3 regions of the Embleya sp. NPDC001921 genome follow, and region 2 is predicted to be linked to each of the others. Evidence: predicted binding sites of a transcription regulator. Region 2 holds the regulator's gene; each other region holds the start of a gene.

Region 1 (6,071 bases), on a different contig from region 2:
GTGGTCGACGTGCATGCGGGGGAAGGGGTTCGACTACCCCGATCCGTTGGCGGCGGGCGGCGATCCGGCCTGGGACACGCCCGTGCCGAGCGCGCGCGAGATCGCGGCGGCGACCGCGACGGTGGCCTGCCGGGACGAGCACAACGTCGCGGGCACCTGGTACGCGGTCGACGTGGCGTATCAGCGGCAGGCGATCGAGCGCGAGGCGGCGGCGCTGACCCGGGTGCGGGCGGCCCGGGAGAACACCGTGCGCAAGGTCGCGGAGGTGCTCGGCAACTGAGCCCGCCGGCGCCGCCCGGCGATCAGCGCTCGACCAGGCGGGTCCGTGCGCGGTATGCGGGCACGGTCGCCATCGGCGGCCGCTCCCGGGCCGCCACGTCGTGCGTCCGCAGCCGGAAACCGCCCTCGTCCCGCTCGAACTGGGTCAGCGCGGTGCTCAGCTCGACCGGATGCGCGCCGTTCGGGCCGCGCCGCAGCCGGCGTTCGACGGCCTGGAGTATCTCCGCCGCCATCCGGCCCAGCCCGGCCTCGTCCTGGTGGTTGTGCCGGCGCACCCCCACGTCCACCTGCGCCATCGCGTCCAGGCCGACCAGGCGCAGGGTGTCCACGAGCATCGCGGTCTCCACGCCGTATCCGCACGGGAAGGGCAGTTGTTCCAGCAGCGATCGGCGGGCCGCGTACTCGCCGCCGAGCGGCTGGACGAAACCGGCGAGTTCCGGCCAGTGCAGGTTGAGCAGCGGACGCGCGACCAACTCGGTCACCCGGCCGCCGCCGGCGGGCACGATCGTGTCGCCGAGCTCCAGCGGCCGGTCGTACATCGCCTTGACCAGGTGCACCGAGCCGTCGGTGAGCAGCGGACCGAGGATCCCGGTGACGAAGTCGGCCGAGAAGTCCTTGAGGTCGGCGTCCACGAACGCCACGATGTCGCCGTCGGTGACCAGGAGCGAGCGCCACAACACCTCGCCCTTGCCGCGCACGGCCGGGAGCGAGGGCAGGATGTCGTCGCGGTGCACGACCCGCGCGCCCGCGTCCGCGGCGATCCGGGAGGTGTCGTCGACCGATCCGGAGTCGACCACGACCAGCTCGTCCACCAGCGGCGCGCGCTCGATCAGCTCGGTGCGAACCACCTTGACGATGTCCCCGACGGTCGCCGCCTCGTTCAACGCGGGCAGGACGACGCTGACCCGGGTGTCTCGTTTGGCGTCAAGAAGCTTGTCGACGGGCCAGTCCGCGGCGACGGAGGACCGTCGTCGAAGCCAGGCGCTCACCTCGGGCTGCACGTTCGAAATCCCCTGTCGTCGCCGGTGTTCCGGCCTCGGTCGCGGCCACCCTCCACCGTCTCGCGAGGTGGACCGGATGATCGACGCGGCACCGGTTCGGTTACAGTCGTCGTCACCGGATACGACGATCGCACGTCGAGCCGGACAAACGCGGACCGGCCACCTCGCGAAGGTGTGTCCACCGCCATAGCAGCTCATCCAGAGGGGCAGAGGGAACGGCCCGTTGAAGCCCCGGCAACCATCCGATCGTCATTCCTCGTGACGCGCTTTCGGCGCGAGCGAGCACCGGCGGATCGGACAGGTGCCAAGTCCGGCCCGTGGAACCCCACGGGTAAAGATGAGGACAGAAAGGCCCTCGCCATGGCGACACCCACCGCCACCCGTTCCACCAGCGCCACCTCCACCTCCTTCGGTCCGGCCGTCGCGCTGTCGTGTCGCGAGTGCGGCGAACGCACCGAACTGGGCCCCAAGTACGCCTGCGAGTCCTGTTTCGGCCCGCTCGAGGTGGCCTACGACTTCGGCACCGTGACGCGTGAGCGGATCGAGGCCGGCCCGCAGAACATCTGGCGCTACGCGCCGCTCCTGCCGGTGTCCGCGGACGTCGCGTCCCGGCCCAACCTGAACCCCGGTTTCACCAAGCTGGTCCGCGCCGAGAACCTGGGCCGCGAGCTGGGCATCGCGAAGCTGCACGTCAAGGACGACTCGGGCAACCCGACGCACTCCTTCAAGGACCGCGTGGTCGCGATCGCCGTCGAGGCCGCGCGCACGTTCGGCTTCACCACCCTCTCCTGCTCCTCCACCGGCAACCTGGCCGGCGCGGTGGGTGCCGCCGCCGCCCGGGCGGGCCTGCGCAGCTGCGTGTTCATCCCGTCCGACCTGGAGGCCGGCAAGGTCGTCACGGCGGCCGTGTACGGCGGCGAGCTGGTCGCCATCGAGGGCACCTACGACGAGGTCAACCGGTTCTGCTCGGAGCTGATCGGCGACCCGGCCGGTGAGGACTGGGGCTTCGTCAACGTCAACCTGCGGCCGTACTACGGCGAGGGTTCCAAGACGCTCGCGTACGAGATCGCCGAGCAGCTCGGCTGGCGGCTGCCCGAGCAGATCGTCATCCCGATCGCGTCCGGTTCGCAGCTCACCAAGATCGACAAGGGTTTCCGCGAGCTGATCGCGCTGGGTCTGGTCGAGGACGCGCCGTACAAGATCTTCGGCGCGCAGGCCACCGGGTGCTCCCCGGTGGCCGCCGCGTGGAAGGCCGGCCACGACGTGATCCGCCCGGTGCGGCCGGACACGATCGCCAAGTCGCTCGCGATCGGCAACCCGGCCGACGGCCCGTACGTGCTGGACGTGTGCAAGCGCACCGGCGGCGCGGTGGAGGACGTCACCGACGCCGAGGTGGTCGAGGCGATGAAGCTGCTGGCCCGCACCGAGGGCATCTTCGGCGAGACCGCCGGTGGCGTGACCGTCGGCTGCCTGCGCAAGCTGCTCGCGTCCGGCGCGCTGGACCCGGACGCCGAGACGGTCGTGCTCAACACGGGCGACGGCCTCAAGACGTTGGACGCGGTCACGCCGACCACCGGCGCCACCGCGACCATTCGACCCACTCTGGAATCCTTCCGAAAGGCCGGCCTGGCATGAGCGTCTCCGTTCGCATCCCGACGATCCTGCGCACCTACACGGGTGGGGCGGCCGAGGTGTCCGTCGAGGGGAGCACCCTCGCCGAGGTCCTGGACGCCTTGGAAAAGGACCACACCGGAATTCGCGCGCGCATCCTCGACGACGAGGGCAAGCTGCGCCGCTTTGTGAATCTGTACGTGAACGACGAGGACGTGCGCTTCGCGGACGGTCTCGCCACCACGATCCCCGACAACGGCAGCGTTTCGATCATCCCGGCGGTCGCCGGCGGTTGCTGACGCGATAGGCCGACCGTGTCGATCTTCATCGGCACGGATCACGAAACGGAACCGAGAAATCCGCTGTCCGGAGCACCGGGCAGCGGATTTCCTCTCTCCCCGGCGGGTCGTGCGTTACACGTGTTTACCCGGGTCCATTTCCCCGCTTTGGCGGCGTCCCGTCGGTAAACCCGTGGTCGGAATCACATCCGATATGTATCGAAAGTCGTTTTCCTGACGAATTGAAATACGGCTTTCCTGGCGGTTCGCGAAGAATGCGAGCTTTATTCACTCGGGAATTCTCGTCCGATTGACCTGTTGCTCCGGGCATCCGTCCGGATACATTCAGCCGCGGTCGTAGCGGAAGGCCGGGTCCTTCTGGATACGAACCCGGAGCTGCGGCGTGCAGTATCCGTGAAAGGGCCAGTAACAGGGGAGTTAGGAATGGCTCAGGGCGCCGTCAAGTGGTTCAACGCGGAGAAGGGGTACGGCTTCATCGCGGTCGACGGTGGTGCGGACGTTTTCGTCCACTACAGCGCGATCCAGATGGACGGGTACCGGACGCTCGAGGAGGGGCAGCGAGTCGAGTTCGAGATCTCGCAGGGGCAGAAGGGGCCGCAGGCCGACATGGTCCGCGTCACCGCCTGAACCAGGGGGCATCCGCTCCTCTGCTTGAAACGGTCCACACCACGGACTGCACGACACATCGCGGCACAACACCTGTCCCGATCTCTCGTCCGACCTGTTGTCCGATGGTCGGATCGGATGCGTATCGGGTGTGACCAGTGACCGGGGCCCGGCCTTCCCGCCATGCGGGGGCCGGGCCCCGGTCGTTGTGCGTGCGGTCGCGCGGACCCGCGCTTCGTGCGACACGCGCGGGGGTGTGCGCGGACGGGTCGGGACCGGCCGTTGCGCTTGCACTCGGCATGGCCGAGTGCTAATCATTGGCGTTAGCACTCTGGATGTGAGAGTGACAGAAACGGACCGAGCCGGTGAGGCTCGGCACCCGTGAGGGAGGGATCCTCGCGGTGGTCGGGTCGTCCGTCGCGGGCACCTGTGCGGTCCGGCACTCACCCCCGTTCTGGGAGGACTTCACCACATGGCCAAGATCATCGCGTTCAACGAGGAAGCGCGCCGCGGCCTCGAGCGCGGGATGAACCAGCTCGCCGACGCCGTCAAGGTCACGCTGGGCCCCAAGGGCCGCAACGTCGTGCTCGAGAAGAAGTGGGGTGCGCCCACCATCACCAACGATGGTGTGAGCATCGCCAAGGAGATCGAGCTCGAGGACCCGTACGAGAAGATCGGTGCGGAGCTGGTCAAGGAGGTCGCGAAGAAGACGGACGACGTCGCCGGTGACGGCACGACGACCGCGACCGTCCTCGCCCAGGCGCTCGTACGCGAGGGCCTGCGCAACGTGGCCGCCGGCGCGAACCCGATGGCCCTCAAGCGTGGCATCGAGAAGGCCGTCGAGGCCGTCTCCGAGCAGCTTCTCGCGCTTGCCAAGGACGTCGAGACGAAGGAGCAGATCGCCTCCACCGCCTCGATCTCCGCCGCGGACCCCCTGATCGGCGAGATGATCGCCGAGGCCATGGACAAGGTCGGCAAGGAAGGCGTCATCACCGTCGAGGAGAGCAACACCTTCGGTCTCGAGCTCGAGCTCACCGAGGGCATGCGCTTCGACAAGGGCTACATCTCGCCGTACTTCGCGACCGACATGGAGCGCATGGAGGCCGTCCTCGAAGACGCCTACGTGCTCATCGTCAACTCGAAGATCACCTCGGTGAAGGACCTCCTCCCGCTGCTGGAGAAGGTCATGCAGTCGGGCAAGCCGCTCATGATCATCTCCGAGGACGTCGAGGGCGAGGCCCTGGCCACGCTCGTCGTCAACAAGATCCGCGGCACCTTCAAGTCCGTCGCCGTCAAGGCGCCGGGCTTCGGCGACCGTCGCAAGGCCATGCTCGGCGACATCGCCATCCTCACCGGTGGCCAGGTCATCTCCGAGGAGGTCGGCCTCAAGCTCGACACCGCGGGTCTCGAACTCCTCGGCCGCGCCCGCAAGGTCGTCGTCACCAAGGACGAGACGACCATCGTCGACGGTGCCGGTGACTCGGACCAGGTCGCGGGTCGGGTCAACCAGATCCGCGCCGAGATCGAGAACTCGGACTCGGACTACGACCGCGAGAAGCTCCAGGAGCGCCTCGCGAAGCTGGCCGGCGGCGTTGCCGTGATCAAGGCCGGCGCCGCGACCGAGGTCGAGCTCAAGGAGCGCAAGCACCGCATCGAGGACGCGGTGCGCAACGCGAAGGCCGCCGTCGAGGAGGGCATCGTCGCCGGTGGTGGCGTGGCCCTGCTCCAGGCGTCGACCATCGCGTTCGACAAGCTCGAGCTGGACGGCGACGAGGCGACCGGCGCGAACATCGTGCGCCTGGCCGTCGAGGCCCCGCTCAAGCAGATCGCGGTCAACGCCGGCCTCGAGGGCGGCGTGGTTGTGGAGAAGGTGCGCAACCTGACCCCGGGTCACGGCCTCAACGCCGCGACCGGCGAGTACGTGGACCTCATCGCCGAGGGCATCATCGACCCGGCGAAGGTCACCCGTTCCGCGCTGCAGAACGCCGCGTCGATCGCCGCGCTGTTCCTGACCACCGAGGCTGTCATCGCCGACAAGCCGGAGAAGAACCCGGCCCCGGCCGGCGGCGCTCCGGACATGGGCGGCATGGACTTCTGATCCACTGAGGATCGGTAGACCCGCACGGTCTCGACGCGAGAGGCGGTCCCCTTCGGGGGGCCGCCTCTTTCGCGTTTCCGCGTGTTCGAGCCTTGTTCGCTCGTTCGAGTGGCGGTGGCGACTTACCCTGAAACGGTCTCCGGGCGGCCGTAGCGTCGTTCTCGTACGACATGGATC
Region 2 (6,071 bases):
AGATCGTCGACGCCTTCGAGGTATTCCACGACCACGCCCTCGATCCGCAGGTCGTCGCCCCAGACCCGCTCGACCAACTCGGCGTCGTGTCGACCCTCCACGTAGATCCGGCCCGCCCGCGCGACCTTGGCCCGGACACCCGCCACCGCGACCGAACCCGACGCGGTCCGCCCGGGGGTACGCGCGGGCCCCGGCGCACGCGGCCGGACCAGGGTGACCACCTCGCCGTCGATCAGGAACCCGCGCGGATCCATCGGGAAGACCCGCAGCCGCCCGTGCCGGTCCTCCAGCGTGACGGTGAACCCCTCGGGGGTCTTCTCCACCCGGACCACCGCGCCACAGAAGCCGGTGGACGCCTCCTCCACCACCAGATCGCGATCGGCCGCGACCTCCGGGACGGGCTTGTCCTTCTTCCATCCCGGGATCAGCGACTCGGGTCCGTAACTGCGCATGACGGTGACGCTAGCCGGGTGACGGTACGTCAGTCCGGTACGACGCGCCCGGCGGCGACGTCGGCCAGCCACCGGTTCTGCCGGATCACGAACTCCTCGTCGACCACCGCGCCGTGTCCGGGCAGCCAGACACGCGCCTCCAGCGCGCGCACCCGGGCCAGCGAATCGCTCCACTCGGCGGCGAACGCGTCCGAGCCGAACAGCGGCGGCCCGCTCTCCTCGACGATGTCGCCGGCGATCAGCACCCCGCAATCGGGCACGTGCACGACCAGGTCGTGGTCGGTGTGTCCGCGACCCGGGGCGTACAACACCACCTCGCGTCCGCCCAGGTCCACGGTCACCGGCTGCTCGCGGGCCACCAGCCGGGTCGGCGGCACGATCCGCGCGGCGTTCATCAGGTCCGGGTCGAAGCCGTGCGAGATGCCGCTCGCGCGACCGGCCTCGGCGTACCGCTCCAGATAGTCCGGCAGATCCGCGTGGCCCCAGACCTCGGCGTCGGGGAAGGCGCGCAGCACCTCGTCGTTGCCGTAGCAGTGGTCGAAGTGGCCGTGCGTGTTCACCACCGCGACCACCCGGTCGGGCAGGTCGTGCGCGGGCAGCTCGCGAGCCAGCGAGGCCAGCAGATTCGCGGCCTCGTGGTCGTGCGATCCGGTGTCCACGAGCAGGATCCCGTCGCGTCCCGTGACGACCGCCACATTCAGCTCGAGGCCGGGCAGTCGACGGCGCAGGACGCCCGGTCCGATCGGCTCCCAGGTGGCGTGTTTCGGCTGTTCGGCGCGTACCATGCGTCAACCTTGGCACGGACTCAGGGGTACGGTCCGGATCGGGTGACCCGTACACTGGCACTCGGCGGGACGGAGTGCCAACCAGCGTGACGAACCGCCGCGAACGGGACACGGCAACGGGCGGAAGAACGGGTCAGGAGGTGCGCACCATGCTCGACGATCGCAAGCAGGACGTGCTGCGCGCCATCGTGCAGGACTATGTGGCGACCCAGGAGCCGGTCGGCTCCAAGGCGCTCGCGGACCGACACAACCTCGGGGTCTCCCCGGCCACCATCCGCAACGACATGGCCGCGCTGGAGGAGGAGGGCTACATCACGCAGCCCCACACCAGCGCCGGCCGCGTGCCCACGGACAAGGGCTACCGGCTGTTCGTCGACCGGCTCGCGGGCGTCAAGCCGCTGTCGGGCGCCGAGCGCCGGGCGATCCAGACGTTCCTGGCCGGCGCGGTGGACCTGGACGACGTGGTGGGCCGGACGGTGCGGCTGCTCGCGCAGCTCACCCATCAGGTGGCCGTCGTGCAGTACCCCTCGCTGACCCGCTCGACGATCCGGCACGTCGAGCTGCTCACCCTCGCGCCGACGCGCGTCATGCTCGTGCTGATCACCAGCACCGGCCGCGTCGAGCAACGGGTGATGGACACCCCCGGCCCGGTCGGCGAGAACCTGCTCGCCGACGTGCGCGCGCGACTGAACAGCCGGATCACCGGCAAGCGGTTCGCCGATGTGCCGTTGCTGGTCCAGGACCTCGCCGAGCCGTTCACCGCCGAGGAACGGCCGATCGTGGCCGGCATCCTGGCCACGCTGCTCGACACCCTGGTCGAACACAAGGAAGAGAAGGTCGTCCTGGCCGGGACGGCCAACCTGACCCGCTTCGGTATGGACTTCCCGAACACGATCCGCCCGGTCCTCGAGGCACTGGAGGAACACGTCGTGCTGCTGCGCCTGTTGGGCGAGGCGACCGACCCGGGCATGGTCGTGCGGATCGGACACGAGAACATGCACGAAGGACTGGCCGCGACCTCGGTGGTCGCCGTCGGATACGGCAGTGGGCAGGAAACGCTGGCGAAGCTCGGGGTGCTCGGGCCGACCCGAATGGACTACCCCGGAACGATGGGAGCGGTGCGCGCCGTGGCACGGTACGTCGGACAGATCCTCGCGGAGTCGTAGAGTTGGCTACCGATTACTACGAGGTCCTCGGGGTGCGGCGGGACGCCACCCCGGAGGAAATCAAGAAGGCCTTCCGCCGGCTCGCTCGGGAGCTGCACCCGGACGTCAATCCGGACCCGAAGACGCAGGACCGGTTCAAGGAGATCAACAACGCCTACGAGGTCCTCTCGGACCCGCAGAAGCGGCAGATGTACGACCTCGGCGGCGACCCGCTGTCCTCCGGGGGCGGCGCGGGCGGTGGCTTCGGCCAGGCCGGCTTCGGCTTCAGCGACATCATGGACGCGTTCTTCGGTCAGGCCAGCCAGCGCGGTCCGCGCTCGCGTACGCGCCGCGGCCAGGACGCGATGATCCGGATCGAGATCACCCTCGAAGAGGCCGCGTTCGGCACCACCCGCGAGATCCAGGTGGACACCGCCGTCACGTGCAACACGTGCAACGGCGAGGGCGCGGCGCCGGGCACCACGGCGCAGACCTGCGACATGTGTCGCGGTCGCGGCGAGGTCAGCCAGGTCACCAAGTCCTTCCTGGGCCAGGTCATGACGTCGCGGCCGTGTCCGCAGTGTCAGGGCTTCGGCACCGTGGTCCCGCACCCGTGCCCCGAGTGCGCGGGCGACGGCCGGATCCGCGCGCGGCGCACGCTCACCGTCAAGATTCCGGCGGGCGTGGACAGCGGCACCCGGATCCAGCTCGCGGGCGAGGGCGAGGTCGGCCCCGGCGGCGGTCCGGCCGGCGACCTGTACGTGGAGATCGTCGAGGTCCCGCACACCACCTTCCAGCGGCGCGGCGACGACCTGCACTGCACCGTCACCATCCCGATGACGGCGGCGTCACTGGGCACCAAGGTGCCGTTGCAGACGCTGGACGGCACCGAGGAGATCGACATCCGCCCCGGCACCCAGTCGGGCCAGTCGATCCCGCTGCACGGGCGGGGCATCACCCACCTGCGCGGCGGCGGCCGGGGCGACCTGGTCGTGCACGTCGAGGTGCAGACGCCGAACAAGCTCGACCCCGAGCAGGAGGAACTGCTGCGCCGGCTGGCCAAGCTGCGCGGCGAGGAGCGCCCCTCGGGCCAGTTCACGCCGGGCCAGCAGGGCCTGTTCTCCCGGCTCAAGGACGCGTTCAACGGACGCTGAGACGATGCGCGGCGCGCCCGAGGGCGCGCCGCGCGGTTTCCCGGTCGCGGGTGTCGGACGGGCCGATTCCCGGCCACTTCGGCACCCGCGGCGCGTCGGCGGGGGGACGGCGGCTCCGCCCGCCGCCGGACACTCCCTAGGCTGGGCCGGGTGACGCGAGCCGAGCCGACCGAGCGAACGGGGAGCATGATGCCGACCAATACCGACCCCACCCGGCTCGCCGCACTGCCGATCGTGCAGGCGCCGATGGCCGGCGCCGCCGGACCCGCGCTCGCGGCGGCGGTCACCCGCGCGGGCGGGCTCGGCTTCCTGGCCGCCGGGTACCGCTCGGCCGACGAACTGGCCGCCGAGATCGGCGAGCTGCGCACGCTGATCGGCGACGCGCCGTTCGGGGTCAACGCGTTCATGCCGCACCCCACGCCCACCCGCGCCCAGGACGAGCTGACCCGGCGCTACGCGGCCTCGCTCACCCGGGCCGCCGCCCACTACGGCGGCACGGTCGGCACGCCCGCCCCGGGCTGCGAACGCGACGACTGGGACGCCAAGCTCGCGCTGCTGCTCGCCCACCCGGTCCCGGTCGTGAGCTTCACCTTCGGCCTGCCCGACACCGACGCGATCACCGCGCTGCGGGCCGCGGGCACGCTGACCGTGGCCACCGTCACCACGCCCGAGGAGGCCCGCGCCGCAGCCGGCGCCGGGGTCGACGCGCTGTGCGTGCAGGGCGCCGAGGCCGGAGGCCACCAGGGCGGCTTCGCCAACCCCGACGCGCCCGCCCCGTACGGCCTGCTCACCCTGCTCACGCTGATCGCCGCCGAGACCGAGCTGCCGCTGATCGCCGCGGGCGGCCTGATGACCGGCCGACAGATCGAGGCGGTGCGGCTCGCCGGCGCGAGCGCGGCCCAACTGGGCACCGCCTTCCTGCGCTGCCCGGAGGGCAGCGCGTCCGCCGCGCACAAGGCCGCGCTCGCCGACCCGGCGTTCGACCGCAGCGTGCTCACCCGCGCGTTCTCCGGCCGCTGGGCCAGGGGACTGCGCAACGGCTTCGTGGCCCGCCACGAGGCCGAGGCCCCCGGGGTCTACCCCTTCGTCCACCACCTGGTCTCGCCGATCCGCAAGGCCGCCGCCGCCCGGGGCGAGGCCGACGGCCTGGCCCTGTGGGCCGGTCAGGGCTGGCGCCTCGCCCGCGAGGAGCCGGCTGCCGAGGTGATCAGCCGGCTCGTCGACGAGATGGCCGCAGCCCGAAAGGCACGCGCTTGAGCGCCCCCGTCTTCCTCGCCCCCGGCGACGCCATCCGGCACGGCCGGCAGGTCGTCCTCGACGGAGCCGAGGGCCGGCACGCCGTCACGGTGCGCCGGCTCGTCGCCGGCGAGCCGGTCGTCCTGGCCGACGGCGCCGGACTGGCCGTGTACGGCACGGTCAACCGTACCGAGGGCAAGGACACGCTGTACGTCGACGTCGACTCGCGCACCGAGGAACCCGCCCCCACGCCCCGGATCGTGGTGGTCCAGGCGCTGCCCAAGGGCGACCGCGGCGAACTCGCGGTGGAGACGATGACCGAGGTCGGCGTCGACGTGATCGTGCCGTGGGCCGCCTCGCGCTGCATCACCCAGTGGAAGGGCGAGCGCGGGGCGAAGGCCCTGGCCAAGTGGCGCTCGACCGCCCGCGAGGCGGGCAAGCAGGCCCGCCGGCCGCACCTGCCCGAGGTGACCGAGCAGATGAGCACGCGCCGGGTCACCGCCCTGCTCGGCGCCGCCGCGTTCGCGGGCGTCCTGCACGAGGCGGCGACCGAACCGCTCGCGACCGCCGCGACGCCGACCCGGGGCGATCTGGTCCTGGTGGTCGGCCCCGAGGGCGGGGTGTCCCCGGAGGAACTGGCCGAGTTCGCCACCGCCGGCGCGACCGCCTACCGACTCGGCCCGACCGTACTGCGCACCTCCACGGCCGGCGTCTCGGCCGCGTCCGTCCTGCTGGCCCGCTCCGGCCGCTGGGCCTGAAGCGCCGGGCGCGGCACGTGACTACGATCGGGGGCGACCGCCCGTGATCGACTCGGACCCGATGGAGGCACCCATGGCTGCGGGGGAACCCCAGGCCGACTGCCTGTTCTGCAAGATCCTCGCCGGCGACGTCCCGGCCACGATCGTCCACGAGACCAAGGACGTGGTGGCGTTCCGGGACATCAACCCGCAGGCGCCCACGCACGTCCTGGTCATCCCGCGCGCGCACTACGCCAACGCGGGCGAACTGGGCGCCCGGGCCCCCGAGCTGGCGGGCGTGCTGTTCGCCGAGGCGGCGGTCGTCGCCGCCGCCGAGGACATCGCCGATTCCGGCTACCGGATCGTCTTCAACACCGGCGCCGGTGCCGGGCAGACCGTGTTCCACGTGCACGCGCACCTGCTCGGCGGCCGCGGGCTGAGCTGGCCTCCCGGCTAGTCGAACGTGTCCACCAGGGAATTCGTCGTCCTCGGCACCGCGAGCCAGGCCCCGACGCGGCAGCGCAACCACAACGGCTACCTGCTGCGCTGGGACGGTGAGGGG
Region 3 (6,071 bases), on a different contig from region 2:
CGAGCGCGACCGCGTGGGCCCGGTCGGACGCGCCCAGCTTCTTGAACAGCCGGCGCGCGTGGGTCTTGACGGTGTCCTCCGACAGGAACAGCTCGCGCCCGATCTCGGCGTTGCTGCGCCCGTGGCTCATCCCTTCGAGCACCTGGATCTCACGTGCCGTCAGGGTCGGCGCCACGCCCATGTCGGGCGAACGCAGACGCCGGGGCGCGAGCCGCCAGGTCGGGTCGGCGAGCGCCTGGGAGACGGTCGCGCGCAACTCCGCGCGCGACGCGTCCTTGTGCAGATATCCCCGAGCCCCGGCGGCGACCGCGAGGGCCACGCCGTCCAGGTCCTCGGCCATCGTCAGCATGATCACCCGTGCGCCGGGGTCGCCGGCCAGGAGGCGGCGCACCGCCTCGACGCCGCCGAGCCCGGGCATCCGCACGTCCATGAGGACGAGATCGGACCGCTCCGCGCCCCAGCGCCGCAGTACCTCCTCGCCACTCGTGGCCGTCGTCACCCTCTCGACGCCGGGGACCGTGGCCACCGCCCGCCGCAGGGTCTCCCGAACCAGCGGGGAATCGTCGCAGACCAGGACGGTCGTCATCGCCGGCCTCCGCAGTGGATCCGCGTCACGTTGAGCCTCCACGCCTGTACGTACCGTTTCCTTTGCGGCAGTCCCGAAGGACGGTGACTCGGGGCCTGACCCCGACCGCCTCCATCGCCAACCGCTTCACCCACCCCAACGAGCATCACTCGAAAGGGTTACGGGGGGAGTTCCGCTCCGCCGTTACGACAACGAGGCGACCGAGCCCGAGGACACGCACGGGTGATCCCTCGCGTACCCACCGTCACCTTCCACCGCTTCCCCACCCCGAATCCCGCCGAAGCGCACCCGCCGGCGCCCGTGAGCCACCAGAGTGAGTAATTTTTTCTGCTTTCGGTGCATAAGTGGGAATTAGGATTGGAACTGATCAATTCGTGACACAGTCGCACCTACTTCTGATCGCTTGATCACGACTGTTCTGCACGGTCTGCACCCGAGGTGGCAACCCTGCTCACCGACAACTCGTACGCGATAAGCAAGAGGGACGAGTCATGGCTGATTTCTCGCGACTCCCCGGCCCCAACGCCGATCTGTGGGACTGGCAGCTCTCGGCAGCCTGTCGCGGAGTCGACAGCGCACTGTTCTTCCATCCCGAAGGCGAGCGAGGCGCCGCCAGGGTCGCCCGAGAGGCTTCGGCCAAGGAAGTCTGCATGCGGTGCCCGGTACGTCGCCAGTGCGCCACGCACGCCCTGAAGGTGCGCGAGCCGTATGGCGTATGGGGCGGCCTCACCGAGGACGAACGGGTCGAACTCGACAGCGACCGCCGACACGGGGTCGCCGCGGAACGCGCGGCGGCCGCGGCCGGCGGCGCGTCCGTGACGCACTGACACACGCACTGACACACGCACGAAGCTCGGCGGCCCGCCCCCGGATCCGGGGGCGGGCCGCCGAGCTCGGTCGCGGCGCGGCACGTGTCACCACGAGCCGCGGCACGTGTCACCACGGCGACGCCGAGGCGCTCGCGATCGCCTGGCCGCCGAGGCGCTCACGATCGCCTACTGGAAGGCGGACATGTCCATCTCCCACACCTTCGGCCAGTCCTTGCCGCGGAACGCCGCGTCGGTGCCGCCGTCGCAGAAGACCACCGAACCGACGAAGAAGCTCGACTCGCCGCCGAGCAGGAACGCCACCAGCGCGGCGATCTCCTGCGGCCGACCGCCGCGGCCGGCCGGGATCGTGTTCAGGAACATCTCCATGCCCTCGGCGGTCAGCGGGTCCTTGCGGCCCTCGGCCGTCATCGGCGTCTCGATCAGACCCGGCGCGATCGCGTTCAGCCGGATGCCGTCGGCGATGTACTCGGCGCATCTGGTCCGCGCGTACCACGCGAGCGCGGCCTTGGTCGCGGGATAGGCCTGGAGCGCGGCGAACTCGCCGAACGCCTCGGTGGCCGCCGTCGCGCCCGCCTCGTCGCCCGCCAGACACAACTCGGCCACCTCGACCGGCCAGTTCGGCTGCGCGGTCGTCGAGTTCGAGCTGATCAGCACGACGGACGCGTTCGTGCCGGCCGCGAGCAGCGGGCGCAGCCCCTCCAGGAGCACGATCGCCCCGAAGTAGTTCACCGACACGAGCAGGCCGCCCGGGCGCCCGGTGGCCGCCGCCAGACCCGCGAAGGGCACGAAGCCGTCGAGTGCGCCGCCGGACAGCTCGGTGACCCCGGCGATCGCCTCGGCGCGCCCCTCGGCGGTGCCCAGGTCCACCTCGACGTCGGCGTCGTGCAGGTCGACGCCGATCACCCGGTGCCCGTCCGCCTCCAGCCGGGCCTTGGTCGCGGCGCCCAGACCCGAGGCCGCGCCGGTGATCGCGTAGGTACCCATGTCTCTCCTTCGATGGTGCTCGACCGACGGCGCTCGACGGCAGGCGCCCGACAGGCTCCTGACGGTCCGTCAGTTAACGGCTCCCGGCACTCTCGCAGATCGGGCCGGCACCGGAAAGGCCGACGGGCCCGACCGCTGCGAAGCGGTCGGGCCCGTCGGGGGTGTCGCGAGGTGTCGCGAGGTGTCGCGGGTGTCGCGGGTGGAACTAGTGCGAGTGGCCGTGGCCGCCGTGGTTGTGCGCGGCGGGCTCTTCCTCGGCCGGCTTCTCGACGACCAGGGTCTCGGTCGTGAGCAGCAGCGACGCGATCGACGCGGCGTTCTGCAGCGCGGAACGGGTCACCTTGACCGGGTCGATGACGCCCGAGTCGACCAGGTTGCCGTACTCGCCGGTCGCGGCGTTGAAGCCGTGCCCGATGCCGAGCTCCTGCACCTTGTTGACGATGACGTAGCCCTCGAGGCCCGCGTTCTCGGCGATCCAGCGCAGCGGCTCGACCGCGGCGCGGCGCACGACCGCGACGCCGGTCGCGATGTCGCCGGTCTGGCCGAGGTTGTCGGCGAGCACGGAGACGGCGTGCACCAGGGCGGTGCCGCCGCCGGCGACGATGCCCTCCTCGATGGCCGCGCGGGTCGCGGAGACCGCGTCCTCGAGACGGTGCTTCTTCTCCTTGAGCTCGACCTCGGTGGCCGCGCCCACACGGATCACGCACACGCCGCCGGCGAGCTTCGCGAGGCGCTCCTGGAGCTTCTCGCGGTCCCAGTCGGAGTCGGTGTCGTCGATCTCGCGCTTGATCTGCTTGACCCGGTCCGCGATCGCGGCGGCGTCGCCGGCACCGTCGACCAGGGTGGTCGCGTCCTTGGTGATGGTGATGCGACGGGCGCTGCCCAGCACCTCCAGGCCGACCTGGTCGAGCTTGAGGCCGACCTCGGGGGCGATGACCTGACCGCCGGTCAGGATCGCCATGTCCTCCAGCATCGCCTTGCGGCGGTCGCCGAAGCCCGGGGCCTTGACCGCGACGGCGTTGAACGTGCCGCGGATCTTGTTCACGACCAGGGTCGACAGCGCCTCGCCGTCGACGTCCTCGGCGACGATCAGCAGCGGCTTGGACGCGCCGGCCTGGATGATCTTCTCGAGCAGCGGCAGCAGTTCGGCGATGGCCGAGATCTTGCCCTGGTGGATCAGGATGTACGGGTCGTCGAGGACGGCCTCCATACGCTCCTGGTCGGTGACCATGTACGGCGACAGGTAGCCCTTGTCGAACTGGAGGCCCTCGGCGAACTCCAGCTCCAGACCCATGGTCTGGGACTCCTCGACGGTGATCACACCGTCCTTGCCGACCTTGTCCATGGCCTCGGCGATCAGCTCGCCGATCTGCGCGTCCTGGGCGGAGAGCGCGGCGACGGCGGCGATGTCCTCCTTGCCGTCGATGGCGCGGGCGGTCTCGAGCAGCTGCTCGGACACCGCGGCCACCGCGAGGTCGATGCCCTTCTTCAGGTCCATCGGGGCCGCGCCGGCGGCCACGTTGCGCAGACCCTCGCGTACCAGCGCCTGGGCGAGCACCGTCGCGGTGGTGGTGCCGTCACCCGCGATGTCGTTGGTCTTGGTCGCGACTTCCTTGGCAAGCTGCGCGCCGAGGTTCTCGTACGGGTCCTCGAGCTCCACCTCACGGGCGATGGTCACGCCGTCGTTGGTGATGGTCGGGGCACCGAACTTCTTGTCGATCACGACGTTGCGGCCCTTGGGGCCGAGCGTGACCTTGACGGTGTCGGCCAGCGCGTTGACGCCGCGCTCCAGCGACCGCCGGGCCTTCTCGTCGAACTGGAGGATCTTCGCCATGAGGGTCTTCGTCCTTAAAGGTTGCTAGTCGACGTCGTACAACCGACTCCGCCCCGGGTCCACCGGCCGCGAGGGCAGGGCGATCCGGGGCGGGGTCGTCGAACCGTCACCGGTTCCGGCGCGTCAGCGCGATGTCACTTCTCGATGATCGCGAGCACGTCGCGAGCCGAGAGAACGAGGTATTCCTCGCCGTTGTACTTCACCTCGGTGCCGCCGTACTTGCTGTACAGCACGGTGTCACCGACGCTCACGTCGAGCGGCAGACGCTGACCGTCCTCGAAACGACCCGGGCCCACGGCCAGGACGACGCCCTCCTGGGGCTTCTCCTTGGCGGTGTCCGGGATCACGAGACCCGACGCGGTGGTCTGCTCGGCCTCAAGCGTCTGGACCACGATGCGGTCCTCGAGCGGCTTGATGGCAACCTTGGTGTTGGCGGTCGTCACGATGCGACCTCCCCCTTCGGAGATCTCACGGAAAAATGTCTGTCGGCGATGGGACAGATCCGTCGTCGCGGGTGCCGGACCTGCTCGTATCGCACTGGCACACTCATGGGGAGAGTGCCAGCACAGACACTAGGTGGCGGTTAGCACTCCGTCAACCAGAGTGCCAGATTCAGCGCGTCGGACCGCATTGTTCATACCGGCGGGCTTCCCGACGGGGGGCCGGCGGCGCTCGGCGAGAATGGGCGCGTGCACACCGAAGCTTTCACCGCGCTGCTGACCGACGAGGGCCGTTCGCTGTTGGACCTGCTCGCCGACCACGAGATCGGCGACGAGTTGTCGCTCGCCACCCGGCTGCGTCGGGAGCACACGCCGGAGCTGGTGGCCGCCGCGCTCACCCAGTCCCGGCTGCGGCAGCGCGGGCGGGCCAAGTTCGGTGCGGACGCGGCGCGGATGTACTTCACGCCGAACGGGCTGGAACAGTCCACCCGCACCTCGGTGGCCGAGCACCGGGCCGCCCGGCTGGTCGCGGCCGGCGGGATCGACCGGGCCGTGGACCTGTGTTGCGGCATCGGCGGCGACGCGCTCGCGCTGGCCCGCGCCGGGATCGCCGTGCACGCGGTCGACCTGGACCCGCTGACCTGCGCGGTCGCCCGGGCCAACGCCGACGCGCTGGGCCTGGCGCACCTGCTCACCGTCGAGTGCGCGGACGTGACCGAGGTGGAGTTGGGCGGGTACGACGCGGCGCTGATCGACCCGGCCCGGCGCACCGCCCGGGGCCGCACCTTCGACCCCCGGGCGTACTCGCCGCCGTTCTCGTTCCTGACCACGCTCGCCGCCCGGGTGCCCTGCGGCGCGGCCAAGGTCGCGCCCGGCATCCCGCACGAGATCGTGCCCGAGGGCATGGAGGCCGAGTGGGTCTCCGATCGCGGCGACGTCAAGGAGGCGGTGTTGTGGTGGGGCCGGCTCGCGCGCGGCGGCCTGCGCGCCACCGTGCTGCCCGCCGGCGCCGCGTTGGCCTCCGGCCCGGCCCGCCGGGCACCGGTGGGCCCGGTCCGCCGCTACCTCTACGAACCGGACGGCGCGGTGATCCGGGCGCACCTGGTGGCCGAGGTGGGCGAGTTGGTGGACGGCAACCTGGTGGACGAGACGATCGCCTACCTCACCTCGGACAAACTGGTCCCCACCGCGTTCGCGAGCGTGTACGAGATCACCGACGTGTTGCCGTTCAACCTGAAGCGGCTCAAGGCCCTGCTGCGCGAGCGCGGCGTCGGCAACCTCACGGTCAAGAAGCGCGGTTCGGCGGTCGAACCCGAGGAGGTCCGCCGCCGGGTCGGGCCGACCGGCCCCAACGCGGCCACGGTACTGCTGACCCGGGTGGCGGGCGCGCCCACGAT

The links. Region 2 encodes HrcA, which represses chaperone genes, less so after heat shock. Its sites were predicted from a motif close to TTNGCACTCNGNNNNNCNGAGTGCNAA; they were not measured.
Region 1: groL (chaperonin GroEL) is a predicted target of HrcA. The motif match lies at 4,084-4,110, and genes of this name have one in related genera.
Region 3: groES (co-chaperone GroES) is a predicted target of HrcA. The motif match lies at 4,818-4,844, and genes of this name have one in related genera.

Annotation. Positions count from the first base shown of each region.
Region 1 covers NZ_JBSFEO010000051.1:32,994-39,064, forward strand. Annotated here, with positions in the region: gene ACWCPW_RS41555 (hypothetical protein) at 1-280, shown strand, start outside; gene ACWCPW_RS41560 (glucosyl-3-phosphoglycerate synthase) at 303-1,280, opposite strand; SAM riboswitch class I at 1,472-1,624, shown strand; gene thrC (threonine synthase) at 1,641-2,915, shown strand; gene ACWCPW_RS41570 (ubiquitin-like small modifier protein 1) at 2,912-3,190, shown strand; gene ACWCPW_RS41575 (cold-shock protein) at 3,614-3,817, shown strand; gene groL (chaperonin GroEL) at 4,269-5,894, shown strand.
Region 2 covers NZ_JBSFEO010000015.1:34,105-40,175, forward strand. Annotated here, with positions in the region: gene ACWCPW_RS19080 (DUF3097 domain-containing protein) at 1-452, opposite strand, end outside; gene ACWCPW_RS19085 (MBL fold metallo-hydrolase) at 482-1,237, opposite strand; gene hrcA (heat-inducible transcriptional repressor HrcA) at 1,387-2,403, shown strand; gene dnaJ (molecular chaperone DnaJ) at 2,406-3,536, shown strand; gene ACWCPW_RS19100 (nitronate monooxygenase) at 3,726-4,793, shown strand; gene ACWCPW_RS19105 (16S rRNA (uracil(1498)-N(3))-methyltransferase) at 4,790-5,530, shown strand; gene ACWCPW_RS19110 (histidine triad nucleotide-binding protein) at 5,604-5,966, shown strand; gene ACWCPW_RS19115 (ribonuclease Z) at 5,973-6,071, shown strand, end outside.
Region 3 covers NZ_JBSFEO010000009.1:132,977-139,047, forward strand. Annotated here, with positions in the region: gene ACWCPW_RS13315 (response regulator transcription factor) at 1-586, opposite strand, end outside; gene ACWCPW_RS13320 (WhiB family transcriptional regulator) at 1,078-1,413, shown strand; gene ACWCPW_RS13325 (SDR family oxidoreductase) at 1,582-2,400, opposite strand; gene groL (chaperonin GroEL) at 2,606-4,234, opposite strand; gene groES (co-chaperone GroES) at 4,369-4,677, opposite strand; gene ACWCPW_RS13340 (THUMP-like domain-containing protein) at 4,924-6,071, shown strand, end outside.